Linked DNA regions of Pseudorhizobium banfieldiae. The protein of the gene in region 2 interacts with the protein of the main gene of each other region in a pairwise test. Links are inferred from orthologs where the notes say so. Each region holds a gene or a part of one and is shown on either strand. Other genes may lie near its edges.

Region 1 (11,421 bases), 130 kb from region 2 along the record:
GGCTAGGCCATTCCGCCTTCCGCATCGAAACGGCCAAGGCGAAGATCCTGATCGACCCGTTCTTCACCGGCAATCCGGCCTTTGCCGGCCTGGATGCCAAGGACGCAGCCGAAGGCATCAGCCATATCCTTCTTACCCACGGGCATGGTGATCACGTCGGGGATACCATTGCACTCGCAGAGGAAACCGGTGCCGTTGTTCTGGCCAATGCCGATCTGGCGGCCTGGCTCGGCAAGAAGGGCGTGGCGAAGGTCGACATGGGCAATACCGGCGGCACGATCTCCTTTGACGGCTTCACGGTGACGTTCACGCAGGCGCACCATTCCTCTGCGCAGATCACCGAGGATGGCGTCTCCCATTCCCTGGGCAACGCAAACGGCCTCATGCTGCATTTTGACGACGAGCCGTCCGTGCTGCACATGGGCGATACCGACATCTTCACCGACATGGGATTGATCAACGAACTGCATCAGCCGGATATTGGCCTGGTGCCGATCGGCGACCGGTTCACCATGGGCGGCGCCGTTGCAGCGCTGGCGTGCCAGCGCTTCTTCGACTTCAAGCATGCAATCCCCTGCCACTACGGTTCCTTCCCGATCATCGACCAGACGGCGGAGAAGTTCGTGAAGGGGATGGAGGGCACGCGGACCCGCGTGGAAGCGCCGGCGACGGGCGCGACGCTCAGCTTCTGATTATCCGCTTCCCCGTTGCGAACGGCGGACGTGGCCATTATAGCGGTAGGAAATTCTTGCCCGGAGCCAATGCCATGTCCGTCGATCTCGCCACCGTCAAGCGCGTCGCGCGTCTTGCCCGCATCGCCGTCAGCGATGACGAGGCGGAGCGCATGGTTGGCGAAGTGAACGGCATCCTCGGCTTTGTTGAACAGCTTGGCGAAGTCGACGTCACGGGTGTCGAGCCGATGACGTCGGTGATGCCGATGGTCATGCGCAAGCGCACCGACGACGTCACCGATGGCAGCAAGGCCGATGATATCGTCGCGAACGCACCAGCCACCGATCGCAATTTCTTCCTCGTCCCGAAGGTCGTCGAGTAGCCGCACCTGCTGTCCTCCGACCATTCCCGACATACCCGCTGAGCGATAGATAAAATGACCGAACTCACCAGCCTCACCATTGCCGAAGCACGCGACAAGCTTAAGGCCAAGGACATCAAGGCCGTCGAACTGACGCAGGCGTATGTCGACGCCATCCGGGCAGCAAACGAGGCGATCAATGCCTATGTCGCGGTAACGCCGGAAAAGGCGCTACAGATGGCCAAGGCGTCGGATGAGCGGCTTGCCGGCGGCAAGGCCGGCGCGCTCGAAGGCATTCCGCTCGGCATCAAGGACCTGTTCGGCACGCGTGACGTTCACACCCAGGCCTGCTCGCACATCCTTGACGGCTTCCAGCCCAAGTATGAATCCACCGTCACCCAGAATCTCTGGAACGACGGCGCCGTGATGCTCGGCAAGCTCAACATGGACGAGTTCGCGATGGGCTCGTCCAACGAGACCTCCTACTACGGCCCCGTGATCAATCCTTGGCGGGCGGAAGGCTCCAATCAGCAGCTCGTGCCGGGTGGCTCGTCCGGTGGGTCTGCCGCTGCCGTTGCCGCGCATCTCTGCGCTGGCGCCACCGCGACCGACACCGGCGGCTCCATCCGCCAGCCGGCAGCCTTCACCGGAACCGTTGGGATTAAGCCGACCTATGGCCGCTGCTCGCGCTGGGGCGTCGTCGCCTTCGCGTCCTCCCTGGATCAGGCCGGACCGATCGCCCGCGACGTGCGCGACGCCGCAATCCTCCTGAAGTCGATGGCAAGCGTCGATGCCAAGGACACCACCTCCGTTGATCTGCCGGTTCCGGACTACGAATCCTCGCTCGGCCAGTCGGTCAAGGGCATGCGCATCGGCATCCCGAAGGAGTACCGGGTCGAGGGGATGCCGGAGGAGATCGAAAAGCTCTGGCAGCAGGGCATCGCCTGGCTGAAGGACGCCGGCGCCGAAATCGTCGACATCACGCTTCCCCACACGAAGTACGCGCTGCCTGCCTACTACATCGTTGCCCCGGCGGAGGCATCCTCGAACCTTGCCCGTTATGACGGTGTCCGCTACGGCCTGCGCGTCGACGGCAAGGACATCGTCGACATGTACGAGAAGACGCGCGCCGCCGGCTTTGGGAAGGAAGTCAAGCGCCGCATCATGATCGGTACCTATGTGCTTTCGGCCGGTTACTACGATGCCTATTACCTGCAGGCCCAGAAGGTCCGCACGCTTATCAAGCGCGATTTCGAGCAGGTCTTTGATGCTGGCGTCGATGCCATCCTGACGCCCGCCACCCCATCCTCCGCCTTCGGCGTCGCCGACGAGGATCTCGCTGCCGATCCGGTAAAGATGTACCTCAACGACATCTTCACTGTGACGGTGAACATGGCGGGCCTGCCGGGCATTGCCGTTCCCGCCGGTCTCGACCACAAGGGCCTGCCGCTCGGCCTGCAGCTGATCGGAAAGCCGTTCGAGGAAGAGACGCTGTTCAAGACCGCGCATGTCATCGAACAGGCCGCCGGCCGCTTCACGCCGAAGAAGTGGTGGTAGATTAGGATCTTCGACGGAGCTTCCTGCGCAGGGCCTTGCACTATAAGTGGCAGTCGGAGCCGCCTTCTCCAGCTGCTTCCTGCCGGAGTGCCACCTCCACTGGCGTCTTCATGATGATCTCCCTGTGCGGGAAGGGGATGTCGATCCGCGCCTCCTTGAAGGCGTCCCAAAGCGACATCAGGACCTGACCCTTCACGTTGGTGATGCCGTTTGATGGGTCCGCGATCCAGAAGCGCAGCTTGAAGTCCAGAGACGAGGCTCCGAAGGCGGTGAGCCAGCAGACTGGCGCGCGGTAATCCGTTACACGCGGCGTGGCTTTGGCGGTCTCGATGGCGATGCGTACGACATCATGGGGGTCCGCGGAATAGGCAACGCCGAAATCCACATCCACCCGCACATACTGGTTGGAAAAGGACCAGTTGACGACCTGCTCCGTGATAAAGTCCTCGTTGGGGATCAGGTATTCCTTCCCGTCGCGGGTGATCACGGACACGAATCGAGCTCGCAGATCCCGAACCCAGCCGAACGTGTCACCCAAGGATATGGTGTCTCCAGGCTTGATGGACTTATCGAGGAGGATGATGATCCCCGATATGAAGTTCGATACCACCTTCTGCAGACCGAAGCCCAATCCTACGCCGATCGCGCCGGAAAACACGGTCAGTGCCGTCAGGTCGATTCCGGTGGCCGAAAGTGCCAAGGCACCGGCGAGGAGAATAAGGCCGATCTTGATCAGCTTGCTGATCAGTACCCGAAAGGCTGGAGAAACGGCATCAAAGCGTTCCACACGATTGGATGCGATGTTGCCCAGGAATATCGCGCCCCAGATCAAGGCCGCCGTCACGACCAGCCCCTTCAGAACCGAAAGGAGCGAGAGCCGGATCGTTCCGAGGTTCACCGCAACGGCATTGAGCTGTTGCGCCACCGGATCGTCAAGTTCCAGAAGATGAAGGGCTAGGTAGGTCCAGACAGCAATGGCTACCAGCCGTGCCATGGAGCGGTTGCGGATGATGCGGGTCAGGACGGACACGATCAGCCACGCCGTGGCAAGAACGAGAGCCTTCGAGATCAGCCAGGCATGTAGCGGGCCGCCGCTTTGCCGTACCAGTGTGGCGAACAGGGACAACCAGGCGATAAAGAGCAGCCATCTGGTTCTGCGCATCAGCGCGATGACCAGCCGTAGCAGATCGGGATTGCCGCGTATGGTGCGGGCCCTGGCCTCGATCGTCGGCTCGAGTCGGCGGGCGAGAAGGGTCGAAATCAGGAAGGCCGTAGCGATCAAGCCGATCTGGTAGAATCCCCACCTCTCCCAGAAGAACTGGTCCAACCCGCTTTCGATCTGCGCGAGCAGACTACGATAATCCACCTTTATCCTCCAGCACCGTCAGCGAGAGCATCGACTTTGATGAAACGGACGGAGCGGATTTTGGTTCGTCCGGCCAGTTAAGAGCGCTGGAAAAATGGCGATGCGAATGCTCTACTGGGCTTCCACCTGGAGCAGCCATGAGCACCATCCGCAATGCCCGCGAAGACGAGGTAGAGGTACTGGCGGAAGTAGGGTTTCGCGCATGGCAAAAGGCCATGGCCTCCATTGGCGGTATCGCTGACATGCGCAGCAGCGCCCGTGAAGCCTTCCGAAATTTCACGCGATCAAGCTGGTTGACGATAACTGTCCTCGATTCGGGCGGCAGCGTGGCTGGCTGGGCGGCACGCGAAAAGCTCGACGAACTGATCACGGACTTCTGGATCGATCCGCAGTTCCAGCATCAGGGCCTTGGGAGTGCGCTGCTTTCGGCAATCGAGGCTGACATCGTCCGCCAAGGATTCGACAGCGCCCGGGTCGAGACCCATGCGCTCAATGAGGAGGCCGTCTCGTTCTTCGCCAATCGTGGCTACCGGATAAACTGGCTTTCCGCTGCCTATTCACCGAAGCTCGACCGCGAGGTGCAATCGGTTGGTCTGAGCAAGTTGCTCGTCGAGGAGCCGGCAGATAACTACGGCCCCGGCGTTTAGCCGCCTGGGCACTTCCGCTTGCGCCACCGCCCCATTTGCTCTACCTCACCAACTACCCCAACAAGACCATTCCAAGAGCATTCCATGACCATTGTCGATGTCCGCACGCCCGACCCCAAGCGTCTCATTCCCGGTGCCACGGGGGACTGGGAAGTCATCATCGGCATGGAGGTGCATGCGCAGGTGCTGTCGAAGTCGAAGCTCTTCTCGGGCGCCTCGACGGAGTTCGGGAAGGATCCGAATGCGAACGTATCGCTCGTCGACGCCGCCATGCCCGGCATGCTTCCCGTCATCAACGAGGAATGCGTGCGGCAGGCCGTCCGTACCGGGCTCGGTCTGAAAGCGCAGATCAACAAGCGCTCGGTTTTCGATCGCAAGAACTACTTCTATCCCGACCTGCCGCAGGGCTACCAGATCTCGCAGTTCAAGGACCCGATCGTCGGCGAAGGCCAGATCGTGATCTCTCTGGGGCCCGACCGGCAGGGCAATTTCGAGGATGTGGAAATCGGTATCGAGCGCCTGCACCTGGAGCAGGATGCCGGCAAGTCGATGCACGACCAGCACCCCACCATGTCATTCGTCGACCTGAACCGATCTGGCGTGGCGCTGATGGAGATCGTCTCCAAGCCCGACATGCGGTCTTCGGACGAGGCCAAGGCCTACATGACGAAGCTCCGCTCGATCGTTCGCTATCTCGGCACCTGCGACGGCAACATGGACGAGGGCTCCATGCGCGCCGACGTCAACGTCTCCGTTCGCCGCCCCGGCGAGCCCTTCGGCACGCGCTGCGAGATCAAGAACGTCAACTCCATCCGCTTCATCGGTCAGGCCATCGAATACGAGGCACGCCGCCAGATCGGCATCCTGGAAGACGGCGGCAGCATCGACCAGGAGACCCGGCTCTTTGACCCCAACAAGGGCGAGACGCGTTCCATGCGGTCGAAGGAAGAGGCGCACGACTACCGCTACTTCCCCGACCCGGACCTCTTGCCGCTCGAGTTCGACGACGCCTTCGTCGAAGAACTGAAGCAGCACCTGCCCGAACTGCCGGACGACAAGAAGGAGCGCTTCGTGCGCGAGCTCGGCCTCTCTGTGTATGACGCCTCTGTGCTCGTGTCGGAGAAGGCGATCGCCGACTACTTCGAGGCAGTGGCCGCCGGCCGCGACGGAAAGACGGCTGCGAACTGGGTCATCAATGACTTGCTGGGTGCCTTGAACAAAGCCGGCAAAGCCATTGAAGAGACTCCGGTTTCACCCGCTCAGCTCGGCGGCATCATCGACCTCATCAAGGCCGAGACCATCTCCGGCAAGATCGCGAAGGACCTCTTCGAGATTGTCTGGAGCGAAGGCGGCGACCCGGCCGACATCGTCGAGGCTTGCGGCATGAAGCAGGTGACCGACACGGGCGCCATCGAGGCCGCCGTCGACGAGATCATCGCGGCCAATCCGGATCAGGTCTCCAAGGCACAGGCAAAGCCTGCACTGGCCGGCTGGTTCGTCGGCCAGGTGATGAAAGCGACTGGAGGCAAGGCCAACCCGCAGGCGGTCCAGGCATTGGTGAAGGCGAAGCTTGGGATCGAGGAATAGGCCGCATGGTCTTCTTTGTCCGCACAGCAGCAGAAGGAGACGTGGAGCAGATCCGCGCCCTTCTCGCAGCGACCTTTCATGCCTCCTACGACCCGTTCTATGGTCCCGAGAAGGTTACGCAACTGATCGGCAGCTGGCACTCCCCTGCAGCCATCCGCGCCAGGATCGTCCGGAAGGACGGCGAATTCCTGCTCGCAGACGATGGTCGGGAGCTCGGCGGGCTTGGCTATGCGGCCATGTACCCGAAGATGGAAAAGACGGTGATGCTGCACCAGCTCTACGTCAGGCCATCCTGCCAGGGTGACGGCATCGGCCGCGACATCTTCGCCGAACTGGAAACCTGTTTTCCCTATGCGGAGGTGATGCGCACCGAGGTAGCCCTGCAGAACCTCCGCGCGATCTCCTTCTATGAACGGCTGGGTTTTTCCGAGGTGGATCGCATGGAGGAATGGGGCGGACCTAACTCCGGCCTGCCCGCGGTCGTTCTCGAGAAGTCCCTTCGGAGCCTGTGAGCGGACTTGTGCAGAAGGATGTTGTGATCCGGCAGGCCCGCGAAAGCGACCTTCCAGCTCTCATCGCGATTTTCGCTTCCGACGCCGTGGGTGGTCACGGCGACACCACCGATTCGGATGCCTACGAGGATTACCTCAAGGCGTTCACCGCGATAGATCTCTCGCCCAACGAGCGGCTTTTCGTGGCCGAACGCGGCGGTGAAGTCGTCGGTACGTTCCAGATCATGTTCAACCGGACGCTGACGGGCAGAGGTGGCCTTTCCATGGTCATCGAGGCGGTCCAGACTCGCGCCGACACGCGCGGCAAGGGGATTGGTGCCATGATGATAGACTACGCGGTCTCCGAAGCGAGGCGCCGCGGGTGCCGGCTGGTGCAACTCACGTCCAACATGGCGCGGCAGGATGCGCACCGCTTCTACGAGCGCCTCGGTTTCGCGAAGAGCCATTTCGGCTTCAAGATGAAGCTTTGAAGCGGCTCGCGCCAACCGGAATCGCTGGACATGGCGCGCCGCAGGTTGCATAAGCGGTCGGACAAATCCTCGGTCGCACGCCGTGCGAATGCCTTTGCCAGAGCTGACGAAGAACATGAAAAATCTCCTGCTGCAGATATTCACCTGGTGGAACGGACAGACGATCGGAACGCGCTTCTTCACCTGGCGCTCCGGCAAGAAGATCGGCGAGGACGAATTCGGCAACGTCTACTACGAAGGTCCCGAAACCTCCTTCGGGGTGCCGCGCCGCTGGGTCATTTTCAACGGTCCGGCAGAAGCATCGGCGATCCCCCCGGGCTGGCATGGGTGGATGCACCATCGCACCAATGTTGCGCCGTCCCAGGAGAACTACCAGCCGCGTGAATGGGAGAAGGCGCACAAGCCTAATCTCACCGGTACTTCCGGCGCCTACCGGCCCAAAGGCTCGCTTGCAGGTGCCGGCGAACGCCCTCGCGTCACCGGCGATTACGACGCCTGGACCCCGGGAAGCTGACACCTGTTTTGGCCACATTCGGCCTCTAGGCCGGAGATGCGCCTTGGGGCCGCCTTGGGAGCCGTAAGGCACGACGCAGAATGGGACCATCATCCATGACGAGTATCATGCGCAAGCTGACCATTTGCCTTCTTGCAGCGGCTGCGTCGGCGTCTTGCGTCACTTCCGTCTCGGCGGCTCGCATCTCCAATCCCGTCGCGGTCTTCGCTGGCATTGACAAGATCACCGGTCGCATCACAACCTTTGACGTCTATATCGATGAAACGGTCCAGTATGGCGCGCTGCAGGTAACGCCGAAGGTCTGCTATTCGCGCGACGAGACGGAAGCGCAAAGGGTGGACGGCTTCATCGAAGTGGACGAGATCACGCTCGACCGCAAGATCCGGCGGATATTCACCGGCTGGATGTTCGCAGACAGCCCGGGCCTCAACGCCGTGGAGCATCCGATCTATGACGTCTGGTTGACCGGCTGCAAGCAGGAATCGGACGTTCCGGCTCCGGAAGCCACGAACTGAACCTAGAATTTCAGATGCGGCGACTCCACCGCATTCTTCAGCTTCTCCAGGTAATTGTCCTTCGGGATGTCGATGGCGCCGAAGGTCTTGAGATGCTCGGTGGTGAACTGGGTGTCGAGCAGCGTGAAGCCTCCCGCCTTCAGTCGCTCGACCAGATGTACCAGGCAGATCTTTGAGGCATCCGTCTGCCGGGAGAACATGCTCTCGCCGAAGAAGGCAGAGCCGAGGGATACGCCGTAAAGCCCTCCTACGAGCTCTGCGCCCTCGAACGCCTCGACGCTATGGGCATGGCCCATGGCATGAAGCTCGCAATAGAGCTTGCGGATGGTAGCGTTGATCCAGGTGCTCGGACGGTCTCCGGCAGGCTCGGCGCATTTTTCGATGACCTGCTCAAACGCGCTGTCGAAGCGGATGTCAAAGGGTTCCCTGCGCAGCTTCTTGGCAAGGCTGTGGGAGACGTGGAACTGGTCGAGGGGGAGTACACCCCGCACCTCCGGCTCGACCCAGAAGATCTCCGGGTCGTCCGCGGATTCCGCCATCGGAAAAAGGCCGATGGAATAGGCGCGCAGAAGGATATCCGGTGTGATTGCCGGATAATATCTGCCGCGCCGCCCGACCATGTCCCTCCTAATGCGCCTTGTGATGCGCCAGATAGTGTTCCAGCCAATGGATATCATAGTCGCCGTTGGCGATATCCTGATTGGACACCAGATCCTGGAAAAGGGGGAGGGTCGTCTTCACGCCGTCCACGACAAACTCGTCGAGAACCCGGCGCAGACGCATCATGCACTCCACCCGGGTACGGCCGTGCACGATAAGCTTGCCGATGAGGCTGTCGTAATAGGGCGGGATTTTGTATCCGGCATAGGCACCCGAGTCGACGCGCACGCCGAGCCCACCGGGGGCGTGGAAATGCGTGATAGTGCCGGGCGACGGCACGAAGGTGCGCGGATCCTCGGCATTGATGCGGCACTCGATGGCGTGGCCCGAGAAGGTTATCTCATCCTGGGTCACCGAAAGGCCGGCACCGGAAGCGACACGAATCTGCTCGTGAACCAGATCGATGTTGGTGATCGCCTCGGTGATCGGATGCTCGACCTGAAGACGCGTGTTCATCTCGATGAAGTAGAATTCGCCGTTTTCGTAGAGGAACTCGACGGTCCCGGCGCCCCGGTATTTCATCTTCTTCATGGCGTCGGCGCAGATCTGGCCGATCTTCATCCGCTGCTCGACGTTGAGGGCAGGGGAATTTGCCTCTTCCCAGACCTTCTGGTGGCGGCGCTGCAGCGAGCAGTCGCGTTCGCCGAGATGGATGGCATTGCCTTCCCCGTCACCAACGACCTGCACTTCGATGTGCCGCGGCTTGCCGAGATACTTCTCCATGTAGACGGCCGGATTACCGAAAGCGGCTGCGGCTTCCGAGCGTGCCGTATCGAAGGCCTCCTGAAGATCGTCCTCCGTCTTGGCCACCTTCATGCCGCGGCCGCCGCCGCCAGCCGTAGCCTTGATCAGCACCGGAAACCCGATCTTGCGCGCCGTCTCCAGCACGTTCTCCGATGTCACCTCGCCATCCGATCCGGGAACGACGGGAATTCCCAGTTCGACTGCCGTCTGCTTGGCGGTGATCTTGTCACCCATCAGCCGGATATGCTCGGCCGTCGGTCCGATGAAGGTTATGCCATGCGCCTCGAGGATATCGGCGAACTTGGCGTTCTCCGACAGGAAGCCGTAGCCTGGGTGAACGGCGTCCGCGCCGGTGATTTCGCAGGCCGCGACGATCTGGTGGATGTTGAGATAGCTGTCACGCGACGGCGCTGGGCCGATGCAGACGCTCTCGTCGGCCAGCCGTACATGCATGGCATCGGCGTCCGCAGTCGAATGGACTGCGACGGTCGCGATGCCGAGTTCCTTGCACGCGCGCAGGACGCGAAGCGCAATCTCGCCGCGATTGGCTATGAGGATTTTCGAGATCATTGGCGGTCCTATTCGATGACGACGAGCGGCTCGCCGTATTCGACCGGTTGCGCATCGTTGATCAGAATTTCCGTCACCTTGCCGGAGCGCGGGGCGGGAATCTGGTTCATGGTCTTCATCGCTTCGATGATGAGAAGGGTCTGCCCTTCCTTGACCGTCGCACCGACTTCGATGAACGGGCGGGAACCCGGGGCCGGGGAGAGGTAGACGGTGCCGACCATGGGGGCCATGACCGCGTTGCTGTTGTCACGGGCGGCTGGCGCTGCCGCTGCCGGCGCTGCGGCGGCCGCGGCGGGCGCTGCTGCGGGAGCAGGGGCGTGGTGGGCGATCGGCGCCTGAACGTAATGCGTTGCCGATGCGCGGGAGACACGGATGCGCAGATCGTCCTGCTCGACTTCGATCTCGGTGAGGTCGGTGTCGTTGAGGATGTTCGCGAGATCGCGGATCAATCCCTTGTCGATACCGTTCTTCTTCTCAGACATGGCAATTCCTATTGTTCTGTTATCTTGTCAGTCAGTGATGCTTTTCAAGGCGTGCAGCGCCAGGATGTAGCTGGTCGGGCCGAAGCCGCAGATCACGCCCTTGCATGCCGGCGCGATCCTCGAGTGATGACGGAATTCCTCGCGCGCATGAACGTTGGAAATGTGCACTTCTATCACGGGCACCGTTATTGCCTTGATGGCATCGTGCAAGGCAACCGACGTGTGGGTATAGGCGCCGGCGTTGATCGCCACGCCGACCGAGTGTTCGCCCGCCTCATGCAGCCAACTGACTAGATCGCCCTCGTGGTTGCTCTGACGGAAGTCCACGTCCAGTCCAAGCTCGCGGCAAGCGGAAATGCAGTCGGCTTCCACGTCCTTCAGCGTCTTGCCGCCATAGATGCCGGGTTCGCGCTTGCCGAGCATGTTGAGATTAGGCCCGTTGAGGACAAAGACCGTCTTGCTCATCTTTTCGATGTTCCATCAGAATTGAGCGCCACCTATAGCTCCCAAGACTCGCGAGGAAAAGCCCCCGCGGCCTGAAACGCCCGGCTTCCCTGTGTGCATCGGTTCTGCAATTGGAGGCTAGCAGGTGCTTTTTCCGCAGGCGCGGACGTTGGCGATCTTCTCCTGGAGCGCATCGTCGCCAACGGCCCCGAACAGGGCCTCATTGCCCACAATGTAGGTCGGCGTACCCGTCACCCCGAGGTTGGTGGCCAGTGTGTAGGCATCGCGAACGAGTTGGTCATTGGGGTTCTCTGCCATCG
Region 2 (11,233 bases):
TGCCGGCAACCAGCATCCACGGGATGTCGGTGAAGCTGACGGGACGCCAATCGGTGAGCGAGACGAGGAAGCCGAGCGGCAGCTGGATCAGGATCATCCAGACGACGATGGCGCCGGGCGAGACCTCGCGCGTCAGTTGCTTCACGAGGATAAGCGACAGGCCATAACCGGCGGCGGCGATCAGCACCAGCCCGGCTGCGGGATCCACCATGCCGAGGCCGGGGCGGACGATGACGAGGACGCCGATGAAGCCGCCGATGGTGGCGAGGATGCGCGGCGTCGTCAGCCTTTCCTTCAGGAACAGGAAGGCGAAGAAGGCGACCCAGATCGGCATGGTGAATTCGAGCGCGAAGACCGAGGCGAGCGGCAGCAGCACGATGCCGATCGTCCAGAGATACTGGGCGAAGAAGTGCACCACATTGCGCAGGACATGCAGCCGGACCATCTTCAGCCCGCGCAATTCCGGCAGCAGCGCCCGCCCGAGCGCGAGGATGACGAAGAGGCCGACGAGGGCGCGGAAGAAGAGCACCTGCTGGATGGAAAGGGTTGCCGCCAGTTCGCGGGAGCCAACCGACATGCCGATGAAGGAGGCCATGCTGAGCCCCATCCAGGCGAGCCCCTGCGCGAAGTCGGTGGAGCGCGTGCCTTGCGCCGGGGTGAGGTTCGTAGACATGCTGTTCCTTCTTACTCTGATGGAAACGCGGGCCTTCCTGGCCCGCGTCATGCCAGGCTGGCGCGGCTCAAGCGGCCGACGGGCCCGGGTCGTCAAAACCGTCCGACATCACTGGGACGGGGCGGCGCACGTCCTTCATGCCGCCGGACACCACGCGAAGCAACGGCTTGTGCTGCGTGGAGGCGGGCTCGCTCTTTGCAGCCATGCGCTCTCGCCGTGCCGCTTCGGGCTGGTATTCCACCTTCTCGAGTACGATCCGTTCCGCGCGTCCGTCGGTATTGTCCACAACCGCCTCCTGGCCCTCGGAAAGACCTAGCAGCGCCAGGCCTCTCGGCGTGGTGATCGGCAGGAACATGCCGACCGGCGCCTCGACCTGTCCGGTCGAGAGAACCCGAGTATCGGTCGCACCGCCATCGACTCGGAAGGTGACGCGGCTGTTGACGCTCGCCACCCCTTCCGGCAGGTCCTGGCGGAAAACAACGATCGCAGCACCGAGCTTGCGGCGGATATGCGGGACGAGCAGGTCCGTCCTGACCCGCGGGTTGTCGGAGATGGCTTCCAGTATGGTGAAATCCTTCGTGGTGAGGATGATGTTGTCCTTGGACATATCGCAGTTCTCCTTTGCTCCGGGGGGAGCGCGCACATTTGATCATGAACGGGAGATCCCCTGCCCGCGCGAAACGCGGTGCAGGGGCAACTATCCTGCGATGAGGCAGCCTCCGTAGAGCGAGAGGCGGCAAGGCGGCAGAACGCGGATCATGACGCCGGCCGCAGCTCCGCTGGGGCGGCAGAGGCGGCCTGGCTTTCCGCCGGCGCCTGCACAGTCTCTACGGTGAGGCGGTGGACGCGGCCGTCTCGCGCCGTCCAGTCGATCGACTGGCCCGCCGATAGCCCGATCAGGGCCGCACCGATAGGGGTGAGGATGGAAATCTTGCCGGCTGCGATATCCGCTTCGCCCGGAAAGACGAGCGTGACGGTGCGGTCCTCGCCAAGATCGCTGGTGAAGCGCAAGGTCGAGCCCATGCGCACGACATCTGCGCCGATCTTCCCGTCCTGCACGACGCGTGCGCGGTCCAGTTCGGCCAGAAGCTCTTCGGAGACGTCGGGATTGCGATCGGCATGCGCCTCGGCGAGACGCGACAGCCGCTCGTGATCCGACTGGGTGACATTGATGGCCGGCTTGCGGCGTGTGTTCTTGTTGGGAGCCATTGCTGGATCCTCGCTGACTTGTACGCAGGCGAGATTGCGCTGCGGTGACTGTTGATGTGGAAAATTGACTGTCGCCCCCAAGGGCAGGCTTCGCCGGATTTCGCGGAAAAGCCGCCTATGCGCCCCACGGCCGGGGCGCGACGCGACCGAGCCGGGGGTCAGGTGCCTGCGATGAGGCACACCCGCTTGAAACGGTTATCGAGGCGCTCGGTCAACATGGCTCGAACATGGGCCCTTCGGGCATGGAAGTCAAGCAAAGGCCGCCTTGCGCGGGCGGCCGCCGAGGATCGATCAGCTTCGGCGCAGGGCCGGATCGTCGAGTGCGGGATTGTAGAAAAGCGACAGCGTCAGGCTCCTGGCGATGCGCTCGGCGGTCGCCATGAACCAGGCCTTGGCTTCCTCGCTCGGGGCGATGTCATCGAGGGTGTCAGCAAACAACGACAGCCATTGCGGAAAGAGGTCCGGCGTCATGTTGGCGACGCCAAGATGGGCCTGGACCGGCTTGCCGCCATAGGCGCCGCTGCGGAAGGCGACGGAAGACCAGAAGGCCTTCATCTTCTCCATGTGCTGCGGCCAGCGGCCTGCAAGCCGCGCATCAAAGACCGGGCCAAGTTCGGGGTGGGCCAGCACGCGGCCGTAGAAGGTATTGACGAGCTTCGAGATGAACGCCTCGTCGACGCCGATCGCCTTCATCTCGGCGGCGGCACGCTCGCGGATGGCGGCGGAATGGGCCGCTCTGGCATTGAGATCGGGATGCATGATAACGGGTCCTGTCTGTTGCGCCCTAGATAAGGGATCGCAGCGGGTTTGCGAAGAGCGGGGGAGACTGTTGCGACGACGTGCCCCGGCCGGACTGCCTTTCGCCGATGGCGCCGGATGTCGGAATGCGTCCTCGCCGGCCGTCTTCCGGGAAACCACAGGAGGCAGGGATGAGCATCACCATCACGGCATTCGCAAGCTCACCTGATCGCGGCCGGGGCCATGCCCGCGACATGCGGGTACGCTGGGCGCTCGAAGAGGTAGGGTTACCATACGAAGTTCGCCTGCTGTCGTTTCAGGCGATGAAGGAGCCGGCGCATCTGGCGCTCCAGCCATTCGGGCAAATCCCGACCTATGAAGAGCACGGGCTTGCCCTGTTCGAAACCGGAGCGATCGTGCTGCATATCGCCGAGCAGCATCCGGGGCTCTTGCCGAAGGATTCGGAGGCCCGTGCACGGGCGATCAGCTGGATGTTTGCGGCGCTCAGCACCATGGAGCCGGTGATCGTCGAGCGCGAGATGGCGGGGTACCAGGAGGGCGACCGGAGCTGGTACCAGGAGCGCCTCGGCATGGTGGAAGATCGCATCCGCCGGCGCCTTGGCCAGCTTTCCGCCCGGCTCGGCGATGCGGAGTGGCTGGACGGCGCCTTCAGCGCGGCGGACCTGTTGATGGTGACCGTGTTGCGGCGGCTGGAGGGCGCGGGGCTTCTGGAGGAGTTTCCGAACCTTGCGGCCTATGTGACGCGCGGTCAGGCCCGTCCCGCCTACCGGCGGGCTTTCGAGGCGCAGCGGGCGGTGTTCCTCGCCAGCGCGAAGGACTGAGGATGAGGCCGGGCCGCGTCAGGCTTCCAACGCTTTTACCGGAAATTCCGCCAGCCGTGCGGCGTAGCGCGCCATGGTGTCGACTTCGAAGTTGACGAAGTCGCGGGGCTTGCGGTCGCCCCAGGTGGTGACGGCGAGCGTGTGGCGGATGAGGAGCACATCGAAATCGGCGCCGTCGACGGCGTTGACGGTGAGCGAGGTGCCGTCCAGCGCGACCGAACCCTTCGGGGCAACGAAGCGGGCGAACGCTTCCGGCGCGCGCAGGCGGATGCGGACGGCCTCGCCTTCCGGCTCGACCGAGAGGATCTCGGCCTTGCCGTCGACATGGCCGGAGACGATGTGGCCACCGAGTTCATCGCCGATCTTCAGCGCCCGCTCCAGGTTGACGCGCGTGCCCTCGCTCCAGCCAGCGATGGTGGTGAGCCTGAGCGCCTCCTCCCACGCCTCGACTTCGAACCAGCGGGCATTCTCCCCCTCGCCCGGCAGCGCCGTCACGGTGAGGCAGACGCCGGAATGGGCGATGGAGGCGCCGATCTCGATGGTCCTCGGGTCATAGGCGGTGGCAATCCTCAGCCGCACGCCCTCATCCATCGGCATGACGCTGGAAACCGTGCCGACATCGGTGACGATACCCGTGAACATCAGGAAAACCTTTCGTAGTCGAAGAGCCGATCGGGCCCGAACGCATATTCGCGCTGGAGGCGGAAGCCGTCCGGCATATCGGCACGCGTGAGCGGCGATGCAAGGCCACCCTCGCCCACCGTGGCTGCGCCTTCGAAGAGGAGGATGCGGTCCACGAGGCCGGCTGCGAGAAAGCCCCGGACGACGCCGGCGCCACCCTCGACCAGCAGCGAGGAAATGCCGCGGACAGCGAGCCCCGAGAGGAACGTGGAGAGCGTCTCGGTTTCGAGGAGCCCGACGCCGGCATCGGCGAGCGCGGCGCGGCGCGCGTTCAGCTCAGATGATGCCGAGGGACCAGCAATGGACGCCACGAGTACCGGCACGTTGCTGGCCGATCGCACGAGCTTCGAGATCGGCGGCAGTTCCATCCGGCGATCCAGTACAATGCGGAGCGGCGAGCGGGCTTCGAGACCTGGCGTTCGGCAGGTAAGTTGAGGATCGTCGGCGAGCGCCGTGCCGATGCCGACGAGGATGGCGTCCATCTCTGCGCGCAGCACATGCACCTGGGCGCGGGCGGCGGGACCGGTGATGGCGACTTGGCCCTCGCCTCTCCTGCCAATCATGCCGTCCGCGGAAACCGCAAGCTTCAGAGTCACTCGCGGCCGGCCCCTCGTCTGGCGCATGAGGTAGGCGGCGAGGGTTCTGCGCCCCTCCTCCTCGAGGACGCCGCTTTCCACCACAATGCTGGCATCGCGAAGGATGGCAAGGCCGCGGCCGGAAACGCGCGGATCGGGATCGGTCAGCGAGACGACGACGCGGGCGACGCCGGCGGCGGTGATGGCATCGGCACAGGGCGGGGTCTTGCCGTGGTGCGAGCAGGGCTCGAGCGTGACGTAGAGGGTCGCCCCCCTCGCCTTCTCGCTGGCTTCGGAGAGCGCCTGCGTTTCCGCATGGGGCCGGCCGCCAGGTGCGGTCACGGCGCGGCCGACGATGGCGCCATCCTTCACGACAAGTGCGGCAACAGAGGGATTGGTGGCGGTCAGCCCGGTGTGCCAGCGCGACAGCCGCATGGCAGCCGCCATGAATCGCCGGTCCTGTGGCGTCACGCTCACGGGATCAGGGCTCGAGCCCGGGATCGCGGGCGATCTTGGCGTTGATCTCCTCGATCACCTTCTCGAAGTCCTCCGCATGGGAGAAATCCCGGTAGACCGAGGCGTAGCGGACGAAGGCGACGTCATCGAGGCTCTTCAATGCCTCCAGCACCTGCAGGCCGATCTGTTCGGATGAGATCTCCGTCTCCCCCGAGCTTTCCAGCCGACGGACGATACCGGAGACGGCCCGCTCGATCCGATCGCCGTCGACCGGCCGCTTGCGCAGCGCGATCTGGAAGGAGCGCACCAGCTTGTCGCGGTCGAAGGGCACCTTGCGGCCGGTCTTCTTCAAGACCATCAGTTCGCGCAGTTGCACCCGCTCGAAGGTAGTGAAGCGTCCACCGCAATCGGGGCAGATGCGCCGCCGGCGGATGGAGGTGTTGTCCTCCGCCGGGCGCGAGTCCTTGACCTGAGTGTCCTCAGAACCGCAATAGGGGCAGCGCATTCCCGCTCCTTCAGCTTCACATATAAGGGTACATCGGGAAGCGGTCGGTCAGCGCCACGACCTTCTCGCGTACCGCCGCCTCGACCGCGGCATTTCCCTCGTCGGAATTGGCCGCCTTCAGTCCGTCGAGGACCTCGACGATCAGGTTGCCGATCTCGGTGAACTCGCCCTCCTTGAAGCCGCGCGTCGTCCCCGCCGGGGTGCCCAGACGGATGCCGGAGGTGATGAAGGGCTTTTCCGGATCGAATGGAATGCCGTTCTTGTTGCAGGTGATGTAGCCGCGCCCAAGTGCCGCCTCCGCGCGCTTGCCGGTGGCGTTCTTCTTGCGCAGGTCGACCAGCATCAGGTGGTTGTCGGTACCGCCGGAAACGATGTCGAGGCCGCCCTTGACGAGGGTCTCGGAGAGGACCTTGGCGTTCCTGACGATCTGCGCGGCGTAATCCTTGAACTCCGGCTTCAGTGCTTCGCCGAAAGCAACCGCCTTGGCGGCGATCACGTGCATCAGCGGGCCGCCCTGGAGTCCGGGGAAGACGGCGGAGTTGAACTTCTTCGCCAGATCCTCGTCGTTCGTCAGGATCATGCCGCCACGCGGGCCGCGCAGAGACTTATGGGTCGTCGTGGTGGCGACATGGCAATGCGGGAACGGCGACGGATGCACGCCGCCCGCGACCAGGCCGGCAATATGGGCCATGTCGACCATGAGGTATGCGCCGACAGAATCGGCGATCTCGCGGAAACGCTTCCAGTCCCAGACGCGCGAATAGGCGGTGCCGCCGGCGATGATCAGCTTCGGCTTGTGCTCCTCGGCCTTGCGGGCGACTTCATCCATGTCGAGTTGGTGGTCGTCCTCGCGCACGCCGTAGGAGACGACGTTGAACCATTTGCCGGACATGTTCACCGGCGAGCCATGCGTCAGGTGACCGCCCGAGTTGAGGTCGAGCCCCATGAATGTGTCGCCGGGCTGCAGGAGCGCCAGGAACACCGCCTGGTTCATCTGCGAACCGGAATTCGGCTGGACGTTGGCGAAGTTGACGCCGAAGAGCTTCTTGGCGCGCTCGATCGCCAGTTCCTCGGCGATGTCCACGAACTGGCAGCCGCCATAATAGCGTTTGCCCGGATAGCCCTCGGCATACTTGTTGGTCATGATCGAGCCCTGGGCTTCGAGCACGGCACGGGAGACGATGTTCTCGGAGGCGATCAGCTCGATCTCGTGGCGCTGGCGACCAAGCTCCTTCTCGATCGCGCCAAAGATCTCCGGATCGGATTCGGCAAGCGGGCGGGAGAAGAAGGCGTCGGTATTCGACATTGGCAGGGCTCCTCAAGGGGTCGGGATGCTTGTGCCCCCGCGTCTTAACGGGTGGCCCGGAATTCGGCAATACGGCGCACGTGATTTGAAGTGTTACGCCCCTGTACCCCAAGACGCGAAAAGCCGCGGCATCCCGCCGCGGCTTCGAATGTCTCGGGATGCGCAGCTTACTGCGGCAGGAAGTCTTCTTCGCTGATCGGCCCAGCGGATTGCTCGACGCCGGTCGTCGTCTGCAGCGCAAGCTCGGTCGCACCGTCCATCTGATAGATGTCGTCGCGGAACTGGACAATGCCGTCGGCGGCAGACCAGGCGCTGATATAGACGATGTAGATCGGCACTTCCTCGCTCAGCTTGATCGGGGTGCTGACACGGCTGGCGATAACCCGCTCCATGTTCTGCCGGTCCCAGCCCGGGGTTTCCCTGAGCAGCCATGTCGTCAGGTCACGGACGTTCTGCGCACGAATGCAGCCTGAGGATTCGAACCGCATCAGTTTGTTGAACAGGCCCTGCTGCGGCGTGTCGTGCATGTATTCGTTGTTCGGATTGTGGAAATTGATCTTGGTCGAGGCCATGGCGTTGATCTTGCCGGGATCCTGACGGAACATCAGGTTTGGCGCCTTCTCCGCATGCCAATCCACAGTCTCCGGCGCCACCTCGTTGCCGTTGCCGTCGAAGAGGCGGATGTTGTTGCGCGTCAGGTAGGTCGGATCCTTGCGCATCAGCGGCACGATGTCCTTCTCGACGATCGAGCGCGGTGCCGTCCAGTACGGATTGAGGATGACTTCGTAGATCTTCGAGTTGATGGCATGGGTCGGGCGGTCGATCTTGCCGACGACAGCGGTATTGCGGAGCGCGACGCGACCATTCTCCACCGCTTCGATGTAGGCGGCGGGGATGTTGACCATGACATAGCGACGACCGAGGTCCGCAGAGGACATGGACTGCAAGCGCACGAGGTTGGTTTCGAGCTGGTGCAGGCGTGTCGCGGCGGGGACATTCATTGCCTTGACGGTGAACTCGCCCATGACCCCGTCGGCCGGAAGGCCATGGCGGGCCTGGAAGCGCTTCACCGCACCGTCGACATAGGAATCGAATGCTGCCGACATGCCGGCGGATTGCGGCAAGTCGCCCGAGATCATCAAGCGCTGACGAACCTGCTGCACGGATGGATCGACCACGCCGAGACGCAGAGTCTGCGCCGGATTGATCTCCGGCCAGCCACCGTTGGAAACGATCATCTGGTAGTTCATGATCGCCTGCTGGATGTTCACCGGCGCATGGGAACCGAGAACCGGATTGTGCGTGGCGACGGCAGCCACCGTGCGCGAGCTGCCCTTGGCGTCGAACTGGTCGTCCCAGGTACCGCGGCGTGGCGCCGCGATCAGGTTATCGATCGCCGTCTGGGCGAGCGCCGGCGCGGCGAGCGCCGCTGCGCCGAACGTTGCAGCCGAGCGCAGGAGCATCCGGCGAGAAACCTGTTCCGATCCGATCTTCTTCGACATCATCCTACCCATCTCATCCCGCGGCTGCCGTTCAGACCTAGCGGTACATGGTTAACAAAGGCGCAAATTGCGCAGCCGGCGACGACACCAAAGGGTGATTCCAGTCCCAGCGACCCGATAGCGCGGATCACACGGCAATATGGCCAATTCGTGTCTCGGCGAAGCCACCGGACGATGACAGGGATGACAAGGTCGTGACGGACGATGGGGGCAGAGCGCTGTGGTTTTCCGGCAACGCAAAAACCGGCCGCGCAGGGACGCGTCCGGTTTTGATGGCGACTGGAGGAGTGTCGCGGATCAGAGGCGGTAGGCGATGGTATCGTTCCAGAAGCGGTCGAGGCGCTGCAGGAGCTTGTTCATCTGGGCGAACTCGCCCTCACCGATGCCGCCGACCTTCTCGATCGAGCCGATATGGCGCTCGTAGAGCTTGGCGACGGTCTCGGCGATCTCCTGGCCGTCCTCGGTTAGGCTGATGCGGACCGACCGGCGGTCGATGCGGGAGCGCTGGTGGTTGATGAAGCCGAGGTCGACCAGCTTCTTGACGTTGTAGGAGACGTTCGAGCCGAGGTAGTAGCCCCGCGAGCGAAGCTCACCGGCCGAGAGTTCCGAATTGCCGATGTTGAAAAGCAGCAGCGCCTGGACTGCGTTGATGTCGTCACGGCCCTGGCGGTCGAACTCGTCCTTGATGACGTCGAGAAGGCGGCGGTGGAGACGCTCGACCAGGTGAAGGGATTCCAGGTAGAGCGAGCGGATTGCATCTTCGCGGGTTTCGGCAGCGACGGCTGCCTGCGGCTTCAGCTTCGTGTTCATGTTGTCTGCCTCACTGTTTTGCTTGGCGGTGTTTGTTGTCTTCCCGCCTTGTGAGTGAGACTATCGAATGCCCATAAAATTCGACTTAAAACACATACTTAACAAGCGCTTACCCGGCACTCGTCGATTGCGGCCGAGACAAGGCAGCATCCGTCGCGACGCAAATCGCTCCATAAAAATCAAAAGGTTAGGTACGAAATTCATTAAAATCGGAAGCTTGAAAGCTTTCGAACGAGGGTTAACGGGGGGTTACCTGCTCCGCCCTGCGCCGGTCTTCCAGCCAGAAAGCGATGCGGAAAAGCAGGTAGAGAAGCGCTACCACCGCGTGGAAAAGCAGGACGAAGACGTTCGCGCCGAAGATATCCGCCCACAGATTGTACATCAGAAACTGGATGATCGCCGCGAGCGCGTAGAGGACCGGCCCCCAGGAGACGGCAAGCCAGAGGCCCAGGGAGGCGACCGGAAACAGCACTGCGAGGCTTGGCGCGGCCACCTGCCACGGGAGGGACAGCAGGTCGAATCGTCCGCGACCGTCGAGCGTGTATCCCACCAGCATCGCCCAATACTGCAGGCCGAACCAGAAGCAGGTCATGGCGACGATACGGAGAAACAGGATGAACAGGATCTGCGTCAGCGTCCGCTTCGGCACTGTGGGTGAATCAGGTTCCATGGCGCCACATTACCCGGCGCGCGTTGCGGCCGCCAGCCGCAAGAAGCCAGACGCAAGCGGGGCGCGTCGATCTGGCCATTCGCAATCATCCTCCGGGATGGTAAGTGGCATGACATCACGAAAAGACAGCGAGGCATCTCCATGACCGACAAGACGCATCTGGTGGACGAGATCACCGGCCACCGTCGCATGCGGCGAAACCGCAAGGCGGACTGGACGCGACGCATGGTGCAGGAGAACCGGCTGACCGTCGATGATCTGATCTGGCCGATCTTCCTCGTGCCGGGGACCGGCATCATTGATCCCATCGCCGCCATGCCGGGCGTCAACCGGATGAGCGTCGACAAGGCGGTGGAGGCGGTGAAGGAGGCGGCCGACCTCGGCATCCCCGCAATCGCGACCTTCCCAGACATCGAGATGGAATTGCGCGACGAAACCGGCTCGCAGAGCCTTGCGGCGGACAACCTCGTCAATCGGGCAACGGCGGCGATCAAGAAGGCGGTTCCGAACATCGGCATCATCACCGACGTGGCGCTCGACCCGTTCACGAGCCACGGCCATGACGGCATCCTGCGCGACGGTGTCATCGTCAACGACGAGACGGTCGACCAGATCGTGCGTGCGGCGGTGATGCAGGCCGATGCGGGCGCCGACATCATCGCGCCGTCGGACATGATGGACGGCCGGATCGGCGCCATCCGCCGGGGGCTCGATGCCGCCGGCCACCAGGACGTCGGCATCATGTCCTATGCCACGAAGTTCGCCTCGGGCTTCTACGGTCCCTATCGCGAGGCCATCAATACCGGCGGCCTGCTGAAGGGCGACAAGAACAGCTACTACATCAGCCCGGCAAACGGCACCGAGGCGTTGCGCGATGCTGCACTCGACGTCGAGGAAGGCGCCGATATGCTGATGGTGAAGCCGGGTCTCGCCTATCTCGACATCTGCTGGCGCATCAAGGAAGCGTTTGGACTGCCTACCTTCGCCTACCAGGTCTCGGGGGAATACACGCAGATCAAGGCGGCGGCGATGAACGGCTGGATCGACGGCAACCGGATCATGATGGAGACCCTGCTCTGCTTCAAGCGCGCCGGCTGCGACGGCATCCTGAGCTATTTCTCGCTGGAGGTGGCGCGGAAGCTTGCAAAGGGGTGACGGAGGAGCTGCGCTTGCACCGGCGGCGGAGACCTCCCATATGCTTTATCACCTAACCGGAGACAAAGCCGATGAGCCTCGACCCCACCCCGACCTACACCGCGCCCGACG

The links.
Region 1: the proteins of ribD (region 2) and accC interact in binary tests that used the Escherichia coli proteins (3 or more experiments, as listed by UniProt). The link is inferred for Pseudorhizobium banfieldiae from one-to-one orthologs.

What each region holds. Positions count from the first base shown.
Region 1 is NZ_FO082820.1:1,311,515-1,322,935, forward strand. What follows is about bases 8,003-11,001. They hold accC (acetyl-CoA carboxylase biotin carboxylase subunit), read right to left. Parts: upstream 10,176-11,001; coding sequence 8,829-10,175; downstream 8,003-8,828. Other genes in these bases: NT26_RS06360 (DUF2155 domain-containing protein), read left to right, coding at 8,003-8,201; aat (leucyl/phenylalanyl-tRNA--protein transferase), read right to left, coding at 8,204-8,821; accB (acetyl-CoA carboxylase biotin carboxyl carrier protein), read right to left, coding at 10,184-10,657; aroQ (type II 3-dehydroquinate dehydratase), read right to left, coding at 10,685-11,001. Also shown: NT26_RS06315 (metal-dependent hydrolase), read left to right, coding at 1-692; Asp-tRNA(Asn)/Glu-tRNA(Gln) amidotransferase subunit GatC, read left to right, coding at 767-1,054; Asp-tRNA(Asn)/Glu-tRNA(Gln) amidotransferase subunit GatA, read left to right, coding at 1,109-2,590; NT26_RS06330 (mechanosensitive ion channel family protein), read right to left, coding at 2,631-3,956; NT26_RS06335 (GNAT family N-acetyltransferase), read left to right, coding at 4,094-4,603; Asp-tRNA(Asn)/Glu-tRNA(Gln) amidotransferase subunit GatB, read left to right, coding at 4,688-6,190; NT26_RS06345 (GNAT family N-acetyltransferase), read left to right, coding at 6,196-6,702; NT26_RS06350 (GNAT family N-acetyltransferase), read left to right, coding at 6,699-7,172; NT26_RS06355 (NADH:ubiquinone oxidoreductase subunit NDUFA12), read left to right, coding at 7,288-7,686; more of NT26_RS06360, read left to right, coding at 7,767-8,002; more of aroQ, read right to left, coding at 11,002-11,122; NT26_RS06385 (DsbA family protein), read right to left, coding at 11,240-11,421. UniProt on the Escherichia coli protein: This protein is a component of the acetyl coenzyme A carboxylase complex; first, biotin carboxylase catalyzes the carboxylation of the carrier protein and then the transcarboxylase transfers the carboxyl group to form malonyl-CoA.
Region 2 is NZ_FO082820.1:1,185,278-1,196,510, reverse strand. Bases 3,150-5,960 are described here. They hold ribD (bifunctional diaminohydroxyphosphoribosylaminopyrimidine deaminase/5-amino-6-(5-phosphoribosylamino)uracil reductase RibD), read right to left. Parts: upstream 5,196-5,960; coding sequence 4,104-5,195; downstream 3,150-4,103. Other genes in these bases: glyA (serine hydroxymethyltransferase), read right to left, coding at 5,696-5,960; nrdR (transcriptional regulator NrdR), read right to left, coding at 5,200-5,679; NT26_RS05735 (riboflavin synthase), read right to left, coding at 3,481-4,104; NT26_RS05740 (glutathione S-transferase family protein), read left to right, coding at 3,150-3,462. Also shown: NT26_RS05760 (DMT family transporter), read right to left, coding at 1-673; NT26_RS05755 (GreA/GreB family elongation factor), read right to left, coding at 741-1,280; rnk (nucleoside diphosphate kinase regulator), read right to left, coding at 1,430-1,882; NT26_RS05745 (group III truncated hemoglobin), read right to left, coding at 2,174-2,641; more of NT26_RS05740, read left to right, coding at 2,812-3,149; more of glyA, read right to left, coding at 5,961-6,985; NT26_RS05715 (L,D-transpeptidase family protein), read right to left, coding at 7,153-8,487; transcriptional regulator LdtR, read right to left, coding at 8,785-9,297; NT26_RS05705 (DUF6163 family protein), read right to left, coding at 9,536-9,967; hemB (porphobilinogen synthase), read left to right, coding at 10,109-11,122; NT26_RS05695 (RDD family protein), read left to right, coding at 11,194-11,233. UniProt on the Escherichia coli protein: Converts 2,5-diamino-6-(ribosylamino)-4(3h)-pyrimidinone 5'-phosphate into 5-amino-6-(ribosylamino)-2,4(1h,3h)-pyrimidinedione 5'-phosphate.